DNA from 3 places in the Paenibacillus sp. FSL H7-0716 genome. Region 2 is predicted to be linked to each of the others. Evidence: riboswitches for the same ligand, from Rfam matches in the RefSeq annotation. Region 2 holds a riboswitch; each other region holds the start of a gene.

Region 1 (7,813 bases), on a different contig from region 2:
CATCATTAACGTTTGAACGTCCTTTCCATCTTCAGGATAAACACTGATTCCGATACTGGTTGTGACCAAACATTCATGGCCATCAATTATGATCGGGATATTAATAGCATCTATTATGGCTGAGGCCTTTTCAATAATCAGATTTTCACTAGTAACGAAGGGGAGTAAAATGGTGAACTCGTCTCCACCCAAGCGGGAGATGGTTCCTGCTTGACCCATGCACTGTTTCAACCGATCGGCAACGGTTTGCAAAAGGCGATCCCCGAACGAGTGGCCTAAAGAATCATTAATATATTTGAACCGATCCAAATCAAGAAACATCACGGCAAGATTGTGGAAATTGCGTGATGCATGCTCTAAACCTATAGATAAATGGTCCATGAATAGTCTTCGATTCGGCAAATCCGTAAGTGGATCGTGATAAGCCATGTGATTAATGGTTTCTTCCGACTGCTTGTGTTCGGTGATATCTTTGCCAATAGCATAAACACCGACATTATTTCGATCTATAATGATCGGAACGAGCCGAACCTGCAGGTCGACAACATGTCCGCGTTTGTGTCTGATTGGCAGTTCAAAGCTCGACGAGGTTCCCCGTTTGGCACGCACATAGTACCGCAGGTATTCGGTTATATTTCGAGAGGCGATTAAATGATCACAGACTCTTCCCAATAGCTGATTGGAGGAATAGCCTATTAGTGCTTCAGTAGCAGGATTAATGGTCGTCAGTTTGCCTTCCATGTCAAAGGAACAAACGAGATCCGGATTATGATCAAACAACGATTGGTAGCGGTGCCGGCTTTCTTCCAGCATCCTTTGGGAATCTTTACGCTCCGTAATATCTCGAATGATTCCCCGGAATCCCAGTGGATTCGAATCTTCTGTTCCAGGAATCAGCACGATGGACCCCTCTACGGATTTGCGTGTTCCATCTCTGCGAACGACTTCCCATTCAACGCAGTTAACCGCTGTTCCCGTATGAGCTACCCATTGATACGTTTGTTTTAGTCTCGTCTTATCATCCGGGCCCATGAAGTCCGTCATTTTACGTCCCGCCATTTCTTGCACGGAAACACCCAAAATGTCGACAAGCGATTGATTATATACAAGCAAATGACAAGAAGGATCTGCTTCGTAGTAACCATCCTGAATGCTTTCCAACGTTGCCTTGATTTTCTTTTCTTCCATCTCCCAATTTGCAGCATCCTGTAGTCGTATGGAGCTCAAATTGCGTCGAATGGTGAAATAGAGAATGCCGGACGTAGCGAAAATGGCAACTGTGCCTGGAAGTAAGCTGGAGAGTCCGAATTTGAAGCCGAGCAGCAACAAACATGCTAAAAGCATATGGATCGCAACGATGCGCACCGAAATAATGGTGTCTTCTTTTTTTCTTCTCGTATCAACATGCTTCTCCATCGCAGGGTACCTCGACTTCAACAGAATCTAAAGTAAGTTCAAAATCATATCGATCAGTTTAATTCCGATGAAGGGGAATATGACGCCGCCCGCTCCGTAAACCAGAATATTTCGCGACAATAGCTGGCTCGCTCCCCTCGGTTTAACCTTCACACCTCTTAGAGCTAATGGAATTAATAATGGAATGATAACCGCATTAAAAATCAGAGCGGACAAAACGGCACTGGTCGGTGACTGTAAATCCATAATGTTCAAAACCTGAAGCTCGGGAATTACTCCTGCAAACATCGCAGGAATGATGGCAAAATATTTCGAAAAATCATTTGCGATACTAAAGGTGGTAATGGCTCCGCGAGTTATCAAAAGCTGTTTTCCGATGGAAATGACCTTGAGAAGCTTTGTAGGATCGGAATCCAGATCGACCATATTGGCGGCTTCTTTAGCTGCATTCGTCCCGCTGTTCATCGCCAGACCGACGTCTGCTTGGGCTAGCGCGGGAGCGTCGTTCAAGCCATCGCCCGTCATGGCTACCAATTTTCCTTGCGCTTGTTCCTCACGGACAATGCGGATTTTGTCTTCCGGCTTGCTCTCGGCGTAATATTCGTCAATACCGACATCCTTGGCAATCGTAGCAGCAGTAAGCGGATTGTCTCCGGTACACATGATGGTCTTAATCCCCATCTGCTGCAGATCTTGCAAGCGTTCGCGGATTCCGGGTTTAATCGTATCTTTTAAATAAACGAGACCGAGAATGCGATTGTTTTTGCTCACAGCCAGCGGAGTTCCGCCCAGTCTGGAAATACGGTCGCTATGCTCCTGAAGTTGATTCGGAATTTCTCCGCCTCGCTGTATGATATAACTCTTGACCGCATTAACCGCTCCCTTGCGGTAAAAGTTGCCGTTCAAGTTGAGTCCGCTCATCCGCTCTTCAGCCGTAAACGGCATCGCTTCTCCTTGGTATGCCCGTACATCGCTGTTCACATGGTGTTGTTTGGCAAGTTCAAGGATGGAACTTCCTTCAGGCGTATGATCGAATATGGATGAAATAACAGCGACTTCAATCAGCTCCTGTAAAGATGCGCCAGGTAAAGGGATGAATTCTGAAGCCCTGCGATTGCCGTATGTGATCGTCCCCGTCTTATCGAGAATGATCGTATTGATGTCACCCGCCGTCTCCACCGCTTTTCCCGATTTGGCTAAAATGTTGTATCGGGTCACACGGTCTATCCCGGAAATACCTATAGCGGATAGAAGTCCGCCTATGGTCGTCGGAATTAGACATACAAACAGGACGATTAACGTGGTTATGTCCAGTTGAACACCAATGTACGAAGCGAGTGGATGCAAGGTGACGACCACGATCAGAAAAATGAGCGTGAAAACAATCAGAAGCGTGTTCAGCGCGATTTCGTTTGGAGCTTTCTGACGCTTGGCTCCCTCAATCAAGGAGATCATGCGATCAAGGAACGAATGTCCCGGTTCGGAGGTGATCTCCACTTTAAGCCAATCGCTAACCACAGTCGTCCCGCCGGTAACGGAATTTGCCTCCGGCTGCGCCTGTTTGATGAGAGGGGCTGACTCCCCGGTAATCGCCGATTCGTCAACTGCGGCCAAGCCTTCTATGATAACGCCATCTCCGGGAATCACTTCCCCGGCTTGAACGCAGACGATATCTCCTTTACATAGCTCGTCAGCGGCTACCTCTCGAATGGATCCATCCTTGAGAATCTGCCTCGCGAACAGCTCTTTTTTTGTTTTGATCAGGCTGTCTGCTTGCGCCTTTCCCCGTCCTTCGGCTAAAGCTTCTGCAAAATTGGCAAAGAGGATGGTGAACAGTAAAATAACAAACACCCCGACGGTGAATCCGATCGACTGTGTGCTGCCAAAATAGGCAGGAAAAAGAATGATCAGCAGAATCAGCAAGGTTACCGTTTCAAGCACGAATAAAACCGGATTCCACATCATCCGCCGCGGATTGAGCTTGCGTATACATTCCATAAGCGCCCGAGTAACCGTTGCTCTGTTGAATGAATTTCTCCATTCCTGCTTCATGAGGATCACCTTATTCCGTCCGTTGCACTAGCGATTTTGAATGCTGCCCCACCTTCGACAAAGCCGTTTTTGGCTGCATCAATCACGATTTAGCTCCACTCGCGATCATCGAGTTCAAACACAGTATGCAGGGAGCGAACAACTTCATGCAGCTTGGTGCCTTCGATTACGCACGAGATTTTTATTTCAGAAGTGCTGACTGTGTGAATGCTTACGCCGGTTTCGGCAATGGTATGAAACATCGTTGCCGCAATACCTGGAGAACTGACCATTCCTGCCCCGACGATAGATACTTTCACCAAATCGGAATGGGCTTCCAAGTTTTTGAATCCAACGTCTGCCTGGATAAGATCAAGCACACTTTTTGCCTTCTCCAGATCGGCGAGACTAACGGTAAAGGACAGGTCTGCCTTGCCATTCCTTATCCCGCCCTGAACGATAAGATCGACATCAATGTCGTCTTTTGCAAGCGAATTAAAAACCGTGGCGAGTCGGTTGGGGCTTGTTGGCATATCCAATAAGCTTACATGCGCAATAGGCTTGTCGAACGCGATGCCACGAACCACGATTCCTTGTTCCATATCCGTTTCCTCCTTCACTTGCGTCCCTTCATGGTTCGTAAAGCTGGATCGAACGACCAGCTTCACTTTATTTTGTTTGGCACATTCCACTGCGCGGGGGTGGAGAACCGCCGCTCCGAGATGAGCCATTTCCAGCATTTCATCGTACGAGATTTCCTTCAGTTTTCTGGCCAGCTTGACGATGCGGGGATCGGTTGAATAAACACCGTCCACATCCGTATAGATTTCGCACAAGTCTGCCCGAATCGCTGCTGCAAGCGCGACAGCTGTTGTGTCGGAGCCTCCTCGTCCAAGCGTTGTAATCTCGCCATTTTCTGTCGCGCCTTGGAAGCCGGCTATAATGACGACGTTCCCCTGATTTAGCGCATTCCTTATTCGATCTGTCTGAATGTCGATAATCCGTGCCTTCCCATGGTTTGCTTCTGTAAGAATGCCAGCTTGCCATCCGGTTAAAGAGATAGCTTGTTCGCCCAGGACGTGCAGTGCCATGGATAACAGGGCTACCGCAACTTGTTCTCCGGTACTGAGCAGCATATCCATTTCACGTGCTGAAGGAGTTGTCTCCGCGATTTGTTTGGACAACTCGATCAAATCGTCCGTCGTATCTCCCATTGCGGACACCACGACGACGCACTGATGGCCTTCCTGCCTTCGGTCCGCGATCCGTCGCGCAACGCGCTTTATCCGTTCGGCGTCGCCTACGGAACTGCCTCCATATTTCATCACCAATAATGACAACATCATCTCTCCCGTGTATGATTTCGAATTTGTCCCGTAAAACCGTTTACTTAAACTTAATCATGCATAAACTTGTTCTCGATATCGCAATCCAAATGAATAAGCTCCATTTTTTCTCCGGTGCCGATGCAAATGTCCGATTGAATGGAAGTAACGTCGCAACCGACAATTGAGGCAACTTTAGGCTTCAACAGTGCTTGCAAACGTTCGCGATCCATTTCGCATATCGTTTGATGAATGCTTCTGCCGCGTATGGCATGGACAGAGATGGATTGTTCAATTGTTGGAGTCCCTTTGGCAATGATCACAATATGATTTTTAATGACTCTTACTTCAACCTCCTGCGGATGTACGCCGAGCACTTCCCGCTCACATTGCAAATAGGCTTCCTTCAGTTGGTTGGTTAACTCCTGCATCATACATTTCTCCTTCATGTCAGGAAATCAGAATGAGACGTAAGAGTCAGTATGTTCCATGAAATAGATGTGTTCTTTCGGAAAAGGCAAATGAACAGGGGATCTGAGAGTAGGAACACAGTTCAATAACGTCGATTCGGCAAGTTCTTTCCGGAATCTCCCCCATTTCTCTTCCTTCTCTTGAACCAATTGAAAAGCTTGGGCAACATCAAGACCTTTCAGATTCATAAAAACGGAAGCCCATCCGACGAGGTCGAACGTTCTACTGCTGCAAGGCAATCGATATTCGCCCCAACCCCTGAATCCATTACCGGATAGTTTCAGATATCCACAGATGCTATCTTTTTCGTTGTTGGATAATAGACGCTGGGTCAGTTCTTGATCGAAACGAAATACTTCGATGGAACGAATTCTCTCCTCATACCGAAAACCGGACGATTGAAGACCCAGCAGCGGATCCGCTTCTTGTACATGTAACATGCTTGCCACACTCCTAAATGTTTTTTGGGTACGACAAAAAGCCCGAAGAGCAGAGAAACGAGGCTCTCGGGCAGTCTGTTGTCAGTCCATCGGACAAACGCAGCTCGGGTACGGTTCTCTCTCAATGCGCTTACGAGGTTAGCTGTCGGGTTAGGGCTTGAGAGTACCCTTTCCATGTGCTACGCAGACAAGGAATTCACCCCGTGAAACCATGTAAAGGCTTCAGGTTGGTTCCCCCGTTTCCCTTTAGGGAATTCAGCGATTCAATTGATTTTGAAGTTGTTGATAGAGATCATACGCTTTTTTCACGACAATGTAAAAGCCGAATCCGACATCGATTTTTGATTTTTTCGCCTTTTCTCGTGCATGAAAGCGGATGCATTGAACAAAAACTAACCGAGACGGCAATATTTCTGCAAAAAGGTTCCATTATTACGTTTTCGAGTGGTGGAGAATCGACTTAGACAGGATGAACGCTTCTGTTATTCCCTGGACAGGAAGCGATAGCCGATCCCCGGCTCCGTCACAATGAACTTGGGTTGGGTTGAGTCTTCCTCCAGTTTTTTGCGAAGATGCCCGATATACACCCGCAAGTAATGGCTGTCTGACTGATTGTGTTGGCTGCCCCACACTTGTTGTAGCAACTGACGCTGCGTGACGACCTTCCCGGCGTTGGAGGCGAGAATTTTCAACAGATCGTATTCCGTTGGGGTCAGCTTGATTCGTTCTCCCTTCAATTCCACGTTCCGATGTGCCAGGTCGATGGTGAGCTCGCCGAACTGGAAGTGGGGTTCGTTCGCCGATTTGGCCATGTGCCGCAGCGCAACACGTATTCGGGCGACCAGTTCTCCCATTCCGAACGGCTTGGTCACATAATCATCGGCGCCGCTGTCTAATGCGGCGATCTTGTCTTCCTCCCGATCTTTTACCGTTAGGACAATGACCGGCGCATTCGACCATTCCCGGATGCGGCCAAGAATATCCATACCGGACATGTCAGGCAATCCGAGATCAAGAACAATCAAGTCCGGCAATATCAAGGAAGCCTGATGCAGACCTTCCTCTCCGGTCGAGGCTTCATAGATGGCATATTGATGGGCTTGCAGGGTTACCTTTAGAAGCTTGCGAATTTGGGGTTCATCATCGACGATTAAAATGCGAGCCCCATTTTCTTTAGTGGTCATGATTCTAGATGCCCCTTTCTTAAAAATGTTGCATACTTGTCGTCTTGCTTGTTAAAGGGAAGCATGATCGTTATAATGGTCCCTCGCTGCTCGTTCGGCTTCGCCGAAATCGTTCCCCCATGAAGCTCGACGATTCCTTTGCATATGGCAAGTCCTAAACCCGTACCGGTTATTTGCTTCGCCGCGGCTGAACGGTAAAACTTTTCGAATATCCGATCATGTTCGTCCTCTTCCAGTCCAATCCCTTTATCGGAGACTGAGATGACAACGTCATCTTCCTCGGTTTGTACAGACAGGACGATTTCACTGTAATCCGGACTGTATTTGATCGCGTTGCTGACCACATTGACCAACATTTGCTCCAGCAACACTTCATCGCCCAGCACTATAATGGGGTCGTCATCCGGCAGCTCGGCGCGGAGCTTGCGATGTTGTTGAAAGTCCTTGACTTGAGTCAACGTAACGCCGATTAAGTCCTCCACATCGCACCAGTTTTTCCTAAGGCGCAGCATCCCGCTTTCAAGTTGAACCATGCTGAGCAAATTTATCACCAGTCGATTCATGCGAAGAGCACCGTCCCGGATCGTGAAAAGAAGCTCCATGCGATCCTCCGAAGAGAATAGATGCTCGCCCTCGATCAGACCGGTTGCCGAGCCGATGATGGCTGCTAGTGGGGTGCGCAGCTCATGGGAAACCGAATTCAGAATCGCGGTACGAAGCCGTTCCGACTCTGCTGTAAGATGAGCAATCTTGGCTTCCTCCGCCAGCTTGACGCGAGCTATTGCGCTCGCCGCCAAGCCTGCGAGCGCTTCGAGGAGCTGCATTTGCTCGGTTGAGATCCCATTTAGTGTTTGTTTTGGATAGAATACCATGACACCATAGATGCGTTTCTCAGCCCGAAGCGGAATAAAGTTACCCGGTGATTCGTTCAAGTCGGCCGTCTCGC
Region 2 (7,813 bases):
TGGTAGGGTAGGTACATTAAGTGGCGTTCTAGCTACAATATGCTTGTAAATGTTCAACATCCACCGGTTGGTAAAATACTAAAGGCTGGCTCATTCGTAGATTTCACTACTGATGAGCCAGCCTTTAGTTAGATATCCATTATATTAGGGAAATCCTCCCTAATATTCATCGATAATCGCTTTAAAATGAGGTTTTTAGGGAATTTCTCCCTAAAAATTCATGCAAATACCCATTTATGGCTAAAAGCATCCTATTATTAGGGAAGTTTTCCCTAATTCACGTTCTAGGAGCCATAATCTCCTTCATTTTAGGGAGGATTTCCCTAATCTACGTTCTAGGAGCCATGCTGTCGATCATTTTAGGGAGGATTTCCCTAAAGTTCTTCCCAGAAGGACGTCCCACAGCCAGCTCATCTCCTGGCTATGGGACGCCTATTTTCTCACTTAAACGCTTCGCTTGTAAAGGGATCAACTAATCTGCTGACTGCCCTGCTGCTTCTCCAAGAAACGCTGAAGAATCGCATTGAATTGCTCCGGCTGGCACAGATTACTTGGATCTAATGCGTTCGGAATAATCGCCAACTGCGCATGTGGCAGCTGAGACACCATTTCCTTCATACAATTCACTCCAAATTCATTAAAGTCCCCTACAATACATAAAGCGGGACGTTTAAAAGCCTTTAAACACCTGGTGTAATCAACATGGCTCGTGGCCAGCCTTTGCCGGTATAGCTCCCGGGGACGTTTGTCCAGCAGCCCTCTTCTAATCTCATTGTAGGCCAGACTCCAGCGCTCTCGGTACATCATCCGAATCGAAGGCAACACCAGCTCGCTTGGGAGATAATACATTAGTAAACTGCAATATGCTGCCATAGTTTGTATTTTCCCTACTATTGTTGATCCGTGAGTCCTACAAAAGCTATCCGCGACCACAATGGCTTTTACACGCTCAGGATATTGTTTGGCAATATGCTGAACGACTAAGCCACCATAAGCGATTCCTACAAAAACTGCTTCACGGATACCTAGGTCATTCAACAGCATAATCAGATCCAGACATTGCGTCTCAATAATCTCATGTGGGGCCTCCAGCAGTTTACCAGACTTGCCATTCCCCCGTAAATCGCACAAAATCACTTTATATTTATCGGAAAAATACTCCAGCTGTGGTTTGAACATACTGTGTGTTAATCCATGTCCATGGATAAACACAACCGGAGTGCCAGTTCCATTGATTTCATAATAGAGCGAAGTTCCGTTCAGTTTAGCGATAGGCAAAGGTAACACCTCTTTCATAATAAATTCTACGACTATATCTGCTTAAAAACGCAGCAAAAAACCACAGAGGGATTCTCTGTGGCTATTCATCACTAAACACGCCATTCATCCTCTCTCCATACGCTTACGAGGTTAGCTGTCGGATTCGGGCAGTGAGAGTTGCCCTACCTGTAGGGATGCATATTATGCACCCGGAACAGGATTCACCCCATAACCAGTGCCGACTCTCACATCGGCTGCCAGTTGTTGGTTCCCCCGCTTTCCAGAAACGGAAATTAAGCGGATTGCTTATGTAATTGTAAATTTAAGATAATTGTCAGTTCTGAGATGAATCATACTCTTGTAAGGTTTGCTTGTAAAGGAGGGCTCTGGTCAAAATAATGTTGAAAGCAATGCTTTTCATTTCATATTAAGCATACTCTTCATTTTCTCTTTCTTTTGCTCTTGTTTACTCGTTTTCTTTAGAAAAACAGCTCTGAAGCAAGCGAAAATAGGAGTAATTCACCAGTACTTTCCTATTTAATAAGAAACGACAATCTCCAATAAAAATGAATACTAAAATCGTCCTTTCAATGGAGGCATGAAAGGAGGGTCAAACGAATCATCACCAATATTGGGCCAGTTTCTAAACCTTGGGGTGTTCGTCGTTTCTATGTCCGCGATCCGTTTGGCAAGCTTGTTAATATTATTTCACATGAACAGCACGAATGATTTCATAAAAAAGAAAAAAGCTAAGCAGAATCAGAGATATTCCCTGTCCACTTAGCTCCCTTTTACAATACTATGGCTACAAAAGATCGGCGTTTTTCAATGCATGCTCCCAGCTTGGAAAAAAGAACAGCGCACTTCTCATAAGCTCTGGGTCGCTTTGCTTTACTTGTTTTTTACTGATCGAGCTTCCGTCGCTTTGCAGCTTTTTGATCCGACTTAATACTTCATCAGCCTCCAAAGGAATTTCCATTGAAACACTCCTTTCTCAGTGACCTGTTTCCCTTCATTTTCTCCATAATATGTTTATTTATTCCGTACTCTTAATTTCCCCAGATTAAACCATCTGATAGATGGGTTGTTCAGCAATGAACCGGGTAGGAAGCATGGGATATTTGTCTGCTAAGATTTCAGCTAAATATTTCATTCCCGGCGCTTCACTCTCCGCATGACCTAACATGATGAGTGCTTTAGATCTGCCTTGGTGCCCTGCATCCCGCACATATTCCGGAGTCTCCCACTCTGGTCCTTCTCCAGCGATAATTAAATCAAGATTGTGATCATTAAAAAGCGGAATAGCCATCGTCCCGCCTCCTCTGTAACCTACTAATATCCCTACGCGTTTGCAGGACAGAGACAGGTCACCAGCAGCGCGTACATAAGAGATGCCTAGCTTACTTTTAATATACTGAGCAGCTTCCATTACAGTCATAGCAGGAATAGTGAGAATCGTAGCAGCCGCTTGCTGCTCTTCCACATAGTCTGACCAATCCAGCTCTCGCAGCAAACCAATCATAATCCCATCCGGCTCTTGCCGATGCCAATAATCATGATAACGAAAAATAGCTATTGGGGAATGTCCGATCAGACTTTTTTTCGCATGATAAACCGGATCACCTTCCAACCACTCGCTCGCCGCATGATGGCTATAAAATACACCTTCATGCGTGATCAGCAAATTGGCTCCTAACGCTATTGCTTGCTCCACAATATTTTGCGTGGCAGAAAAGGCCGTAATAATCCCTGTGACTTCAGTTTCCGGTTCCCCTGGGTTCAGAATATCCACAGTGCCTTCTACCTGCTCCACAGTTCCCATTAAATCTTCCAAAATCGCTCTAATCGTGAGGTTCACTATCATCATCCCTCGAATCGAAATCTAATAAATCTTTCTGCCTTTAAAATCCTCAATTCCGCTCTTGCGGTAAAAATACGTATTGATCCGATCTCTCCATTCCTGCGCATGCTCTGCTTGCTCTTCAAGACGGTGCTTCACTTGTATATACAATCCACTATCCATGCTGCCTTCAAGTGATTCCCATGTCGCTAGAAGCTGTGCAGCCTGCTCAGCCCCCTCGAAATGAGTATCGTAGATATGCTGAATAATAGTTTGACCCGATTGCAGAACATGCGTGTATGGAACATGATGAAAGAACAGCAACAGCTCTTCTGGACAAGACGCTAGATTCTCATAATTTGATGCATTAAGACCCATATACTGTCCGCTATAACCCGTTCCCGATTTGACCGAACGATCTACACCAATGCCCTTATGATCCGCATAATGGTACGTTCCCCACTTGGCGTATTCATATCCATCCACATTTGGTCCATAATGATGATCCGGATTAACCATCCAGCCCACACCTAATGGAGCTGTGTAAGATTCGTAAATCCTCCATGAGTCCATTAACATCCCGCGAATAGCAGCCACCAGACCTTTATCAGTGCCAAAGGTAAGGCGAATCCATTCCTCAGCTATTTCTTTTGCCGTCAGCTCCGGATTCCAAATTAATCTCCCATATCCATACAGATTAGCTTGAGCTAACCCGTGCCCCGTCCAGTTCATGTCATCCCCGACATTAGTTACAGCAGCCACACCATTATACTTATTTCCCCACACCGATCCGTCCACAATATGTTTCACAAGCGTAGTTTGCCCTTTGGCATAAGTATTGAAATCAAGGACTTCTTTCCACTGTGGAACCAGATAACAGAGATGCCGCTGCTGCCCCGTATATTCTTGAGCAATCTGAAACTCCATCAGATGATTGGTATGTTCCAGTGCGCCAAACAGCGGAGATACCGGTTCTCTAACTTGAAAATCCATCGGTCCATTCTTGATTTGCAGCACTACATTATCATTAAACCGGCCATCCAATGGTTTGAAATGATCATACGCTGCTCTGGCCCGATCTGTCTTACGGTCACGCCAATCCTGCTTGCAGTTATATACGAAACAACGCCAAATCACGATTCCGCCAAACGGCTCCAGTGCTTCTCCCAGCATATTAGCGCCATCGGCATGGTCACGCCCGTAAGTGAATGGCCCTGGTCGATTTTCTGAATCCGCTTTGACTACAAACCCGCCAAAATCAGGTATCGCTCGATAAACCTCACCAGCCTTATCTTTCCACCATTGCCGCACCGCTGGGTCCAGTGGATCAGCTGTCTCCAATGCTCCGATCTGTATCGGGCTGGCGAAGTTAGCACTGAGGAATAGCTTAATTCCGTATACGCGGAATATACCTGCAATTAACGCGATATCAGGCAAATATTGCTCCGTTATAAATAGAGATTCAAGCTCATGAACATTCACATTGTTAATCGAAATCGCGTTGATTCCCACAGAGGACATCAATCTGGCATAATCACGCAGCCGCTTTGTATCGTTAAGAAATTGATTGGACTCGTAAAAAAAGGACCGTCCAGCATAGCCACGTTCAATACTGCCATCAAAATTATCCCAGTGATTAATCATTCGCAGGCCGTTCACAGGACTCATAGACAAATTCAGAGCGTCTATCTCGCTTTCTGTTCCTATCAGCCGTAACAGATGGAATACGCCATACAATATTCCAACAGGCGTTGAAGCACCGATAGCGACACATTGCTCAGTAGCGTTTGTACGTATAAGGAAACCTTCAGCACCCAGTGAATCGGTTCGCTCTCCTCCGAATACTCTACCAATTAACGGATTCCCCCCTTGGAAGGTTCCTATAACGATACACGGTCCTTCTGGTTGCGCTGTGAGCAGTGGTGCCTTGCCCAGCATAGAGGTCATCCCCTGTATGAATTCCGCGGCTGCGGCCTGAATCGTCTCATTGTCCTCCGTTACAACCAGCTCACCACACCAATTTATATATTGATTGTATAGAGATCCAGATTTCAGCTGGCCATAGTTGAGCCAAGCCTCATAAGCGGTATTGGTCATGTTTATTCCTCCCGTATAAATAACCCGCCCTGGATTGAAAAGGACGGGTTCATAATTCGCAAGCTTGAGCAGGTTACCCGCTCTATGATTTGGTGACAGCGTTAAGCAATTGGTGATAAGCTGGCTTAGGATTATGCTGCTCATCGAATAGAAACGGCCAATTTTTCCGGCCCCGAACAGGGAAGCCGTCCAGCCATGTATAGTCATCCGCTGCTCCCCAGAAAGTGACTGAGCTAATCACGTCGCGGTATTCTTTCAACAGAGCAAACATCGCTTCATACCGCTCTGCCTGCAGCTCGAGCAGTTCGGCAGGTGCAACCTTTAAATCGATTCGTTTGTCATCGAAACGGAACATGGACACATCCAGCTCTGTCAATTGGAGCTGAAGCCCTAAAGATGCATACTTATCAATAGCAGCACGTATATCGTCTAAGCTCGGATCGTATAGATTCCAGTGGGCTTGCAATCCGACGCCATGGATCGGCACTCCTTGTTCCAGCAGCGACTTCACCATTTTATAGATTTTGTCGCGCTTAAGCGGATTAGACTCGTTATAGTCGTTGTAGAATAATAAAGCCTTAGGATCGGCTTCATGAGCGAATTCAAAAGCTTTGCCGATAAACTCCGGTCCGACAATGTCTAGCCACTTTGACTGGCGAAGAAGTTCTTCTCCTTCATCTGCAATAACTTCATTTACGACATCCCAAGCATAGATATCTTCCTTGTAACGCCCAACCACGGTCTGAATATGTGATTTGAGCCGTGCAAGCAATGTCTCTTTGCTAACAGGCCCGCCCTTCTTATCCTCAAACAACCAGTCCGTAGTCTGGTTATGCCAGACTAAAGTATGCCCACGCATAGCCATATGATGTTTTCGGGCGAAGGCAACCAACTGATCTGCTAGTTTAAAGTTATAAATGTCTTCAAGCGGATGCAGACTTTCAAACTTCATCTCATTCTCAGCGGTAATGCTATTAAAATGATAGGCGAGCAAATGCTCCTGTGATTGTATCGTCAACGGGTTAACGGCTGCGCCAATTTTGAAATCCTCAGCAAATATTGTTTTTAGTGCAGGTTCTGTGTAATCACTAGCTTGTCTCAACAAGTTCCCTCCTGACAAACTCATTTATATCAGTATTCGAATAATTAGGACTGATAATCGAACCAATCGAAGTAGGCAGGCACCTCAGCCACCTTGCCATGACCTGTTGCATATAATCCGATAAGAACACCCGTAAATCCATTTCCTTTTACGGCTTGAGGGGATAATGGATACGCTGCTGCTGTTGATAGCATATTCCACTCCTGCCCATCCAAAGAGTAAAAGAGGCTGTATTCGGTAAGCTCTGCCTTAACTTTCAAATAAATTCGCTCGGCAGTAGTTGGAACCTCTGCCACTGTATGGGTTACTCCATCCATAGTCACATGAGCTGTAATCACTTTTTGCCCGTTTTTTTGAACAAGTCCAATTTCATAATGAGCGTTCTCATCTAATCTGGCGCAAAGTCCAGCTTCCACATCAGCAATAGATGAAGGCATTTCTAGCAGCGTGCTCCATTCTGCCGAAGTATGCTGCTGTCTTCTGCCTACAAAAGCCACTTGGCCTACTTCACTGAGACCTGAAGATTGTCCCCGAAGAGATAACCATCCCTGTCGTTCGTTTAAGGACCAGCTTCCCTCAGCCGGATTCCGCAGAAAGGCTAATCCCAGCGGCAATACTTGATCATCAAAATTATATCTTCCACTAGTCTCAGGTTTTGGCGATTGACCAGGTACACGTGAAACCTTCATTTCCAGTCCGACAGTGTCATCATTATTATCAATCATCGGCCATCCGTCTTCAGTCCAGCTTACGGGAGCAAGGAAAGTCTCTCTTCCAAGCACAGTGAATTTTGCATCTACTAGTCTGACCCCAAGGAATACGGCCCACCAATCCCCGTTACGATCCTCAATCAAATCGGCATGCCCTAAATACTGAATGGGATTGTCAGTACCGCTGTGCGTCAATATTGGATACGGCAATCGTTCAAAAGGTCCATACGGAGAGGAGCTGCGGCCAATGATCTCCCGATGCTCCTTTGCCGTTCCTCCTGAAGCCGTCATGATATAATACATTCCATTTATTTTGTACAAATGAGGGCCTTCCGTCCAAGGTCCGCCATCCCCAGTCCAGATGACCACTGGTTCTGTTAATGCTGCTCCCGTAGCGATATCTATCTCATATTGGATGGCATGGGAGTCATAATCTGCCCCCTGCTGGGTGGTTACATATACTTTTCCATCCTCATCAAACATCAGAGAAGGGTCAATTCCTCCATAAGGAATACTAATCGGATCTGACCACGGACCCGCAGGGTCCGTAGCCGTAACATAGAAATTCCCTTTCCCGTGTACTTCGGTCGTTATCATGTAAAACGTTCCTTCATGATAGCGGATCGTTGGCGCAAATATCCCTCCAGAGCTCTTGCTTTTACGAGTATCCAGCTGACTTACACGATTGAGTACATGACCTATTTGTGTCCAGTGAATCAAATCCTGACTATGAAAAATAGGTACGCCAGGGAAATACTCAAAGGAGCTGCAAACTAAATAGTAGTCATCCCCTGCCCGAGTGAT
Region 3 (7,813 bases), on a different contig from region 2:
ACCGCCTCATCAGCTGTGATTCCAAGACAAGCTAACGTTTGGTTATATAGCTCGGGATCTGGTTTCACTTTTGCCACATGGTCAGCAGTCCGAACACATTCGAAATACTCGCGAATACCCAATTGATTCAGATATTTTTCCACCCATTCCAGTGAAGAACTTGAGGCCAGCCCTATACACAGTCCAGCTGCCTTGGCAGAATCAAGATAATGCTGAATACCTGGTCGTATTGTTTCAAGCTCCATCAGTTTGCTGTGTCTCTGTTTAACAGCCTTGCTGAACTCTTCTTTGTCAATTGCGAGCTTAAGGTCAGTCATCAAATATTCATAAGGATTAAAACTGTTCAAGCTCGTGCCGATGCAGGTGGAATATTGTTCAAGCGTCAGGTCCACTCCATATTCTGCATAAGCCTCGTTAAATGCGGTGTACCAAGCAGTCTCCGTGTCGATAATCGTTCCGTCAAAATCAAAAATAATTCCTTTGATCACAATCAACCATCTCCCTCGTATTATGTTTGGTTAGAATATCTTACGCAAAACCTTCTGCATATTCTACAAAAAGCTATTTCGGCTTGCGTTTGACTATAAAAACCATAACAAAGCCCTTCTACTGGCGTCAAGCACGGTAGATAACATGCCACGCAATGATAACGATTACAATCAAGGCGGATAACCCTGGATTTTTGGATACCTGAATATCTTAAAACATAACAGTAATCAGATTCAAAAAAACACCACAATCCTATGTGCTTCAAGGGATTCCATCTACCAAGTTTGTTATGAAGACAAGCTTCCTCTCTTTCTCTCCATTGCCGTTATTTAGAGTATTTTTCCAAGCAGCTAAAAATAATTTCAAACACATCCTTTTTACTTGATTGTACAAATCAAATTACGGGGTTATTTTTTGTCCATTGAGTAAAAAGAGGCTTTAATTTATGATAGTTTTTAATCGAGAATGATTATCATTATTGGTGGTCGTTACATATAATAGGGAGGCAATAAGATATGAACAAGGTACGACAGTCCTTCGCTGTGGTATGTGTACTATTTTTGATGAGTACATTGTTACTAGCGTGCGGAAACTCAAAGGAACAATCCTCTGCCAATAGTACGGCAAACGCAACCGGGAACTCTTCCGCTGCAACCGCAGTACCTTCAGCAGAACCCTCAGATAGCAGTACAGATGAAGCAGCAGCGACTACCCGCTCCTATACAGATTACATAGGGCATACTGTAGAGATTCCGGTGAATCCGCAGCGAATTATCTATTCTGGAGAAACTTATGGCGATTTGCTCGCACTTGGTGTGCAGGCGGTAGGTTATCCTCTTTCTATGGGTGAAGGCCAGGTTTTTGAAGATCAATTACAAGGTGTGGAGGATGTAGGCTTCCCTATCAATCTGGAAAAAACATTGGAGCTTCAGCCTGACCTGATCATCTATGCGGGCACAGATGAAGCTGATTTCGAGCAGCTCTCCAAAATTGCACCAACGATAATATTTAATACCTTTGCCCCACTCCAGGAACGTATGCTGGACATTGGTGGAATTGTTGGTAAAACGACTGAAGCAGAAGCATGGCTTGCGCAGTATAAAACCGCTGAAGAGAACATGTGGAAGCAATTGAAATCCGCAGGCATGAAAGAAGGCGAAACCGCTGCGGTCTTCACTTATTATCCAGGAGACAGACTGTTTATAATGGCAGCAACCGGACTTTCACAGGTACTCTATGGGGAGAATGGCTTCAAGGCAACCCCAGCTATTCAAAAGATACTTGATGAAGGTAAAGGGTTCCAGGAAGTATCCATGGAAGTCCTGAAAGAATATGCCGGAGACCGGATATTCATCTTGACTCCAGTGGCAGAAGAAGCAAAACAATCCACAGAGAATCTATTAAAGAGCCCTATCTGGAAGAGCCTTCCTGCCGTCAAGAACGGATATGTCTATACACAAGACATCATGAAGACTTCAAGTGATGCGACAACAAGAGAATGGCTGCTTGGCGAAATTCCACAGCTATTGAATATGAAATAACCTTCCGAGATGAAGTGTTTAACACAAGGCTGATAAAAAACTGCAAGAAGCATGTCAACAGCTGTTGATATGCTTCTTTTTTTTATATACAATGAATTCATTGATAATCATTCTCACCAAATGAACGGAGGCTGAACCCATGCTGCATACATCATCGTCCTGCCCCCCACTCCACTCTCTGTTATTTCAGCTAAACGAGGCCGAACTGATGATTCAAGCTGCCGATTCAAGCTCAATAACGCGTACACCCCAGGACTATACCCTTCTCATATTTACTGGAGGGAACGGACAATTGAACCTCGATGATCAAAGCGTGATACTAAGTACGGATAAATGTTATCTACTATCTCCTGGAATCTCCTATAGTACGAACAACCAGGAGCTGACGTTGTATTATTACCTCATCACCTTTACAGCAATTTATACAACCAAGCATCCTAAACGATATTCTGGAGAACTGCTTTCCGGCAGACGGGAGTTAATTGTGCACCCGTTCACCAAGGTAATCCGACTAGTCGAAGAGCTGCTCATGAACAGGAATAATACCGATGATGTACAACAATTCAAGCGACAATTAAAATTCCAAGAATTGCTGCTGCTACTTTTTGAGCATAATTACCCTTCCAAACATCTGCCAAGTCCTACGGAATCCGTAGAAAAGACCATAACATTCATTCAGGAGCATTATACAGAGAGTATCACCGTGAAGCAGTTGGCTGAACGGGCGGGGATATCCATCTGGCAGTATACACCGATCTTTCAACAGCTTACAGGTAAAAAGCCGCTTGAATACCTGACGGATCTGCGAATTAATCATTCCAAACGATTCCTGCAGGAATCGTCTGAACCACTGCGGGAAATCGCCAGACTGGTCGGCTTCTCGGATGAATACTATTTCAGCCGCCGCTTTCGGCAAAAAACCGGAGTTACACCCGGACAATATGCACATCAGCAAGGTCGTAAGCTTACCGTCAAGGATTGGACGGGTCATGAGGTGGAGATTCCAGAGCGAGCGAAACGTATTGTCTATCATGGCGAAACACTTGGCGACCTTCTCGCGTTAGGTGTAAAGCCTATCGGTGGAGATGAAGCGTTCGCCCGGAACAGCGTCTATAAACATCGGCTTAAGAAGCTCGCCAACGTCGGGTTTCCACTGGACCCGCAGTTGACCGCTTCCCTAAACCCAGATTTGATCATTTTGGCAAATAGTGATGAAAGAGCCTACAGAGCAGTTTCTGGTATCGCTCCGACACTCACCTTTGATTCATTTGCGCCTCTCGACAACCGAATGCGGACATTAGGCAGTTGGCTAGGTAAACAGCGCGAAGCGGAAGCATGGCTGGAGTCATTCACAATCAAAAACGCAGCCATGTGGCAGCAGCTTTACTCGACAACTCTCCAAGTTGGAGAAACCGCCTCTGCTTTGGTCTATGATCATGGAGATCATCTATATGCTATGGGAATGTCCGGATTCTCCACTGCGCTTTATGCCCCATGTGGTTTACAACCGACCGAAGAGATTCAGGCCATATTGGACGAAGAGTTAGGGTTCGCCGAAGTGGATCCAACACGACTGCCTGCCTACGCCGGAGATCATATCTTCATGTTCATTCCGGAACGCAAAGACTCGCGAGCTGCAATGGAACGACTACTAGACAGTTCACTTTGGAACAGTCTCCCGGCAGTACGCCAGGGACATGTTTATCTGCTCGACGGAAGCAAATGGAACTCCAGTGATGCGTTAACCCGGGAGAAGCTGCTAACGCTGCTGCCTAAACTACTCGGCGGAAGTAGCGCTAGCAATTGAAGGTGAATCTAGGATTCTCTTTTGACTTTTCAAAACTTCATAGGGTATACTTTATCTACGCTTAATTTCCAACTTTTACAGTTGAAAAGCGGGGGAACCAGTTAATTGGGGCGAATCATTGAGCATTAGAATGTAGGGTACCATCTTACCCGAGTCCGTCAGCTAACCTCGTCAGCAGTGGATGGGTCTGCTTTTCATGTTATTTACATAACCAGAGACCCTTGCTAAGGGTCTCTTTTTGTGCTTTTTTTGGACCCTGCTGGCAGTAGATTGGCCTTTGACACTAAGGCTCCCTCATTTCTCACACTACGAGACAAAGGAGAGATGTACGTGCAAAAGGTAAAGTACTTCACGGATATTAACAAAATAGCTATGTTGTCTGAGCTGGAAAAAGAGAATCTGAAAGAAATTACAGAAAAATTTGTTTTTCGTGTAAATGACTACTATCTGTCTTTGATTAACTGGGATGATCCAGAAGATCCCATCCGTAAGCTGGTTATTCCTAACGAAGGTGAACTGCTGGAGTATGGGCGCTGGGACGCCTCCGATGAGGACACGAATTATGTGGTACCTGGTTGTCAGCACAAGTATAGAACCACTGCACTGCTAATTGTATCCGAGGTCTGCGGGGCTTATTGCCGCTACTGTTTCCGTAAGCGTCTGTTTCGAAATGACGTGAAAGAGGCGATGGCTGATGTCTCTCCGGGCTTGGAGTATATCGCAAAGAATCCGGAGATTAACAACGTACTTCTTACGGGCGGGGACAGTTTAATTCTCTCCACACCGAAGCTAAGATCCATTATTGAAAATCTAAGAAGCATTGAGCATGTTAAAATCATTAGACTAGGTTCGAAGATACCCGTATTTAATCCGATGCGGATCTCTGAAGACGAAGAGCTGCTGGAGCTGATTCGTACTTACTCTACCGAAGACAAACGAATCTATGTTATGGCGCACATCAATCATCCTCGTGAAATCACACTTGAAGCCAAAAAAGCATTTAAAGCTCTCCACAACGCAGGGGCAATTGTCGTAAATCAGACTCCCATCCTCAAAGGCATCAACGATGATCCCGTTATTTTAGGGGAACTATTGGACCGGCTTTCATGGGCTGGCGTTACACCCTACTACTTTTTTGTGAACCGGCCCGTTGCCGGAAACCGGGATTTCGTATTACCGCTCGAGCAAGTCTATCAAATTGTAGAAGAAGCCAAAGCCAGAACCTCAGGACTTGGCAAAAGAGTACGCTTATCCATGAGCCACACCTCAGGAAAAATAGAAATTCTCGCCATTGATAACGGGAAAGCCTATCTCAAATACCATCAATCCAGAGATCAGGAATACGGAAAATTTATGATTCTAGATTGTCCAAAGGACGCCGAATGGTTCGATGACCTGCCTGGGAATGAGCAATATTGGACCCCACCTGTGAAAAAAAACGATGCTATTATTTCTGTTAATGATTTATCTGGCGAGTCTGCGCATTTAATCTGTAAATAGATTAATCAGCTCTGTCAGACTCTGTCATAGGATATTTCTTCATCACCAACAACAAAACTCCTCCCTCCCAAAATTAGCCCGAAAAAATCTATGATATAATCATGCTGTAACACGAAATGGACTAATGGGTGGGAATACACATATGAAATTGGAACGATTGATTTCTATGATCTACAAGCTATTGAACCACGAAGTTTTATCTGCCTCCAAGCTGGCTGAAGAGTTTCAGGTTTCCCAGCGAACAATCTATAGGGATATCGATGTAATTTGTGCCGCTGGCATCCCGGTCGTATCATATCACGGAACTAAAGGTGGATATGGCATCATGGACGGATATAAAATGGATAAAAGCCTGCTCCGTTCGTATGATGTCACTTCTCTGATTACTGTACTTAACAGTCTCTCTTCCGTGTTTGAAGATGAGCATGCGCAAGGAACCATTGAACGGCTGCAAACGATTGGAACGGAGCCACAGACCTCTAGTCTCGCGGTGGATCTTGAAACGCGGCGTACGGATCCTGACGCACTTCCTCTTTTACGTGCGGCTATAGCAGAACGAATTGTCGTCCGTTTTGATTACATCAGTGTAAAAAATGAACGTACAACCCGTGAAATGGAACCCGTAAAGCTTCATTTTAAATATAGCAACTGGTACATCTATGGTTATTGCCGCGCACGGCAGGACTATCGGGAGTTTCGTCTTTCCCGGATGCTGAATTTGTACCTGACGAAGGATACCTTTAAATCACAACATGAGGTACCTAAAGAGGCTGGCTGTTCAAACAGGGCAGATCAGGTGGAGGAAATAGTAATCCGGGTGGGCCCTGAGGCTTTGGCAGAAGCTTTGGATCAGTTTCATCAAGTCGACAAGGAATTTCATTCCGATAAAAGCATGACGATGCGAATTCCTGTGTATAAGCCATTAGAAGCACGTTGGCTTTGGTCCATTCTGCTGAGTTTCGGCAGCGGGGCCGAAGTCCTCGAACCCCCTGCATTGCGAGGAATTTTAAAAGAGCAGCTTCAAAACACACTCAAACTTTATGAAGAAGTATGACAGTCTGATGTCATACTTCTTCTTTTATATTAACTACAGTAACAAAAAAAATCCATGACAATTCAAAAGGAGATTGTACGAATGACAAATTATCCAGTAGAAATGTTTAAATACCACACATGGGCAAACCAAACTATCCTGGGGAGAATCAAGGAACTCCCGGCTTCTGTTCTAAGTCAAGAAGTGAACAGCTCATTTCCCACCCTCGCTCATGCCCTTAGCCATATCTATGCGGTTGATACGATGTGGTATCTTGTTTTAACGGGCACTGCCATGCCTGAGGCTTTTCAACAAAGTATCCCGCTAAATTTGAGCATTCTAGATTCTGTGGATGAATACGTAAATATCTTTGCCCAGCTATCGGAACAATACAAAAAATGGTTACACAACCAATCCGATTTGGAGCAAACCATTCTGCTTGACAATCCATTCGCCGGAATCCGCCAAACACACCTATCAGAAATTGTGTTGCAAGTCGTTAATCACGGGACTTATCATAGAGGTAATGTATCTACTATGTTACGGCAGTTAGGCTATGCTTCCACCATGAATGACTATGCTCTTTTTTGGTATCAGGTACATTCGGAAGCTATTTAAACTCTAATGGGCAATCTGCCCCACTCCATACCTAGAAAGGAAATTGTATTTTAATTATGGAGATTGAAAATCTAATTACAGTAAAGACGAGAGAAGATTTAAGAGTTTGGCTGCAGGAGAATTCTAAGACTGAAAAATCTTGTTGGGTACTCGTTAGTATGACGCCAAACCAAGAAACGTTGCTATATTTGGACGTAGTTGAGGAATGTTTGTGTTTTGGATGGATCGATGGAGTGAAAAAGAAAATTTCGGAAACGGAGCTGGCGCAAAGACTCTCTCCCCGAAGCAAAAAAAGCTCTTGGACTGAATTGAATAAAGAACGGGTCCGCCGCCTCGAAAAGCTGGGATTAATGAGTGCTGAAGGAAAACGGGTACTTCCTGATATGAACCCTGATTCTTTTATAGTAGATAAGATTATAGAGCAACGGCTCAAAGAGGACAGGCAAGTATATGAGAATTTCCAGGCTTTTCCAGACCTTTATAAAAGAGTTCGGATCGACACGATCCAAAGCAATAAACATCAGCCAGATTTATTTAAGAGTAAATTAGACAAGTTTATAGCAAACACTAAAGAAAATAAAATGTACGGGCAATGGCATGATAATGGACGTCTGCTGGATTATTAAGCTGCGCTAGATGCATGATCTCCTGCTGAGGCTTTCGGACTCCAATGACGCTATTTACTTATTTATCGCCTTTTCAGCAATCCATCGGACTCCAGTGCAGCTATTCCATAGAAACAAGCTCTTGTGCGGTGATTTTTCTTCCAATAGGTGCTATGCGGTCCGATAATACTCCAAATGGCGGATTTTCCTGCATTTAAGG

The links. Region 2 has a riboswitch for cyclic di-AMP ahead of MHH60_RS27410 (alpha/beta fold hydrolase). Riboswitches for the same ligand answer to the same signal wherever they lie in the genome.
Region 1: another riboswitch for cyclic di-AMP. It lies ahead of MHH60_RS28375 (hypothetical protein); the one in region 2 lies ahead of MHH60_RS27410 (alpha/beta fold hydrolase).
Region 3: another riboswitch for cyclic di-AMP. It lies ahead of MHH60_RS14430 (KamA family radical SAM protein); the one in region 2 lies ahead of MHH60_RS27410 (alpha/beta fold hydrolase).

Annotation. Positions count from the first base shown of each region.
Region 1 covers NZ_JBBODA010000037.1:33,797-41,609, reverse strand. Annotated here, with positions in the region: gene MHH60_RS28395 (sensor domain-containing protein) at 1-1,416, opposite strand, end outside; gene kdpB (potassium-transporting ATPase subunit KdpB) at 1,444-3,468, opposite strand; gene MHH60_RS28385 (aspartate kinase) at 3,558-4,787, opposite strand; gene MHH60_RS28380 (Na-translocating system protein MpsC family protein) at 4,844-5,221, opposite strand; gene MHH60_RS28375 (hypothetical protein) at 5,231-5,683, opposite strand; cyclic di-AMP (ydaO/yuaA leader) riboswitch at 5,795-5,954, opposite strand; gene MHH60_RS28370 (response regulator) at 6,166-6,867, opposite strand; gene MHH60_RS28365 (ATP-binding protein) at 6,864-7,813, opposite strand, start outside.
Region 2 covers NZ_JBBODA010000033.1:37,583-45,395, reverse strand. Annotated here, with positions in the region: gene MHH60_RS27410 (alpha/beta fold hydrolase) at 469-1,296, opposite strand; cyclic di-AMP (ydaO/yuaA leader) riboswitch at 1,384-1,570, opposite strand; partial or broken gene MHH60_RS27405 (glyoxalase) at 1,894-1,989, shown strand; gene MHH60_RS27400 (hypothetical protein) at 2,066-2,239, opposite strand; gene MHH60_RS27395 (Nif3-like dinuclear metal center hexameric protein) at 2,324-3,118, opposite strand; gene MHH60_RS27390 (alpha-glucuronidase family glycosyl hydrolase) at 3,143-5,197, opposite strand; gene MHH60_RS27385 (endo-1,4-beta-xylanase) at 5,280-6,299, opposite strand; gene MHH60_RS27380 (glycoside hydrolase family 43 protein) at 6,344-7,813, opposite strand, start outside.
Region 3 covers NZ_JBBODA010000009.1:146,637-154,449, reverse strand. Annotated here, with positions in the region: gene MHH60_RS14445 (HAD family hydrolase) at 1-488, opposite strand, end outside; gene MHH60_RS14440 (ABC transporter substrate-binding protein) at 1,005-2,030, shown strand; gene MHH60_RS14435 (AraC family transcriptional regulator) at 2,170-3,837, shown strand; cyclic di-AMP (ydaO/yuaA leader) riboswitch at 3,886-4,029, shown strand; gene MHH60_RS14430 (KamA family radical SAM protein) at 4,162-5,337, shown strand; gene MHH60_RS14425 (helix-turn-helix transcriptional regulator) at 5,480-6,391, shown strand; gene MHH60_RS14420 (DinB family protein) at 6,473-6,988, shown strand; gene MHH60_RS14415 (YdeI/OmpD-associated family protein) at 7,045-7,614, shown strand; gene MHH60_RS14410 (hypothetical protein) at 7,808-7,813, opposite strand, start outside.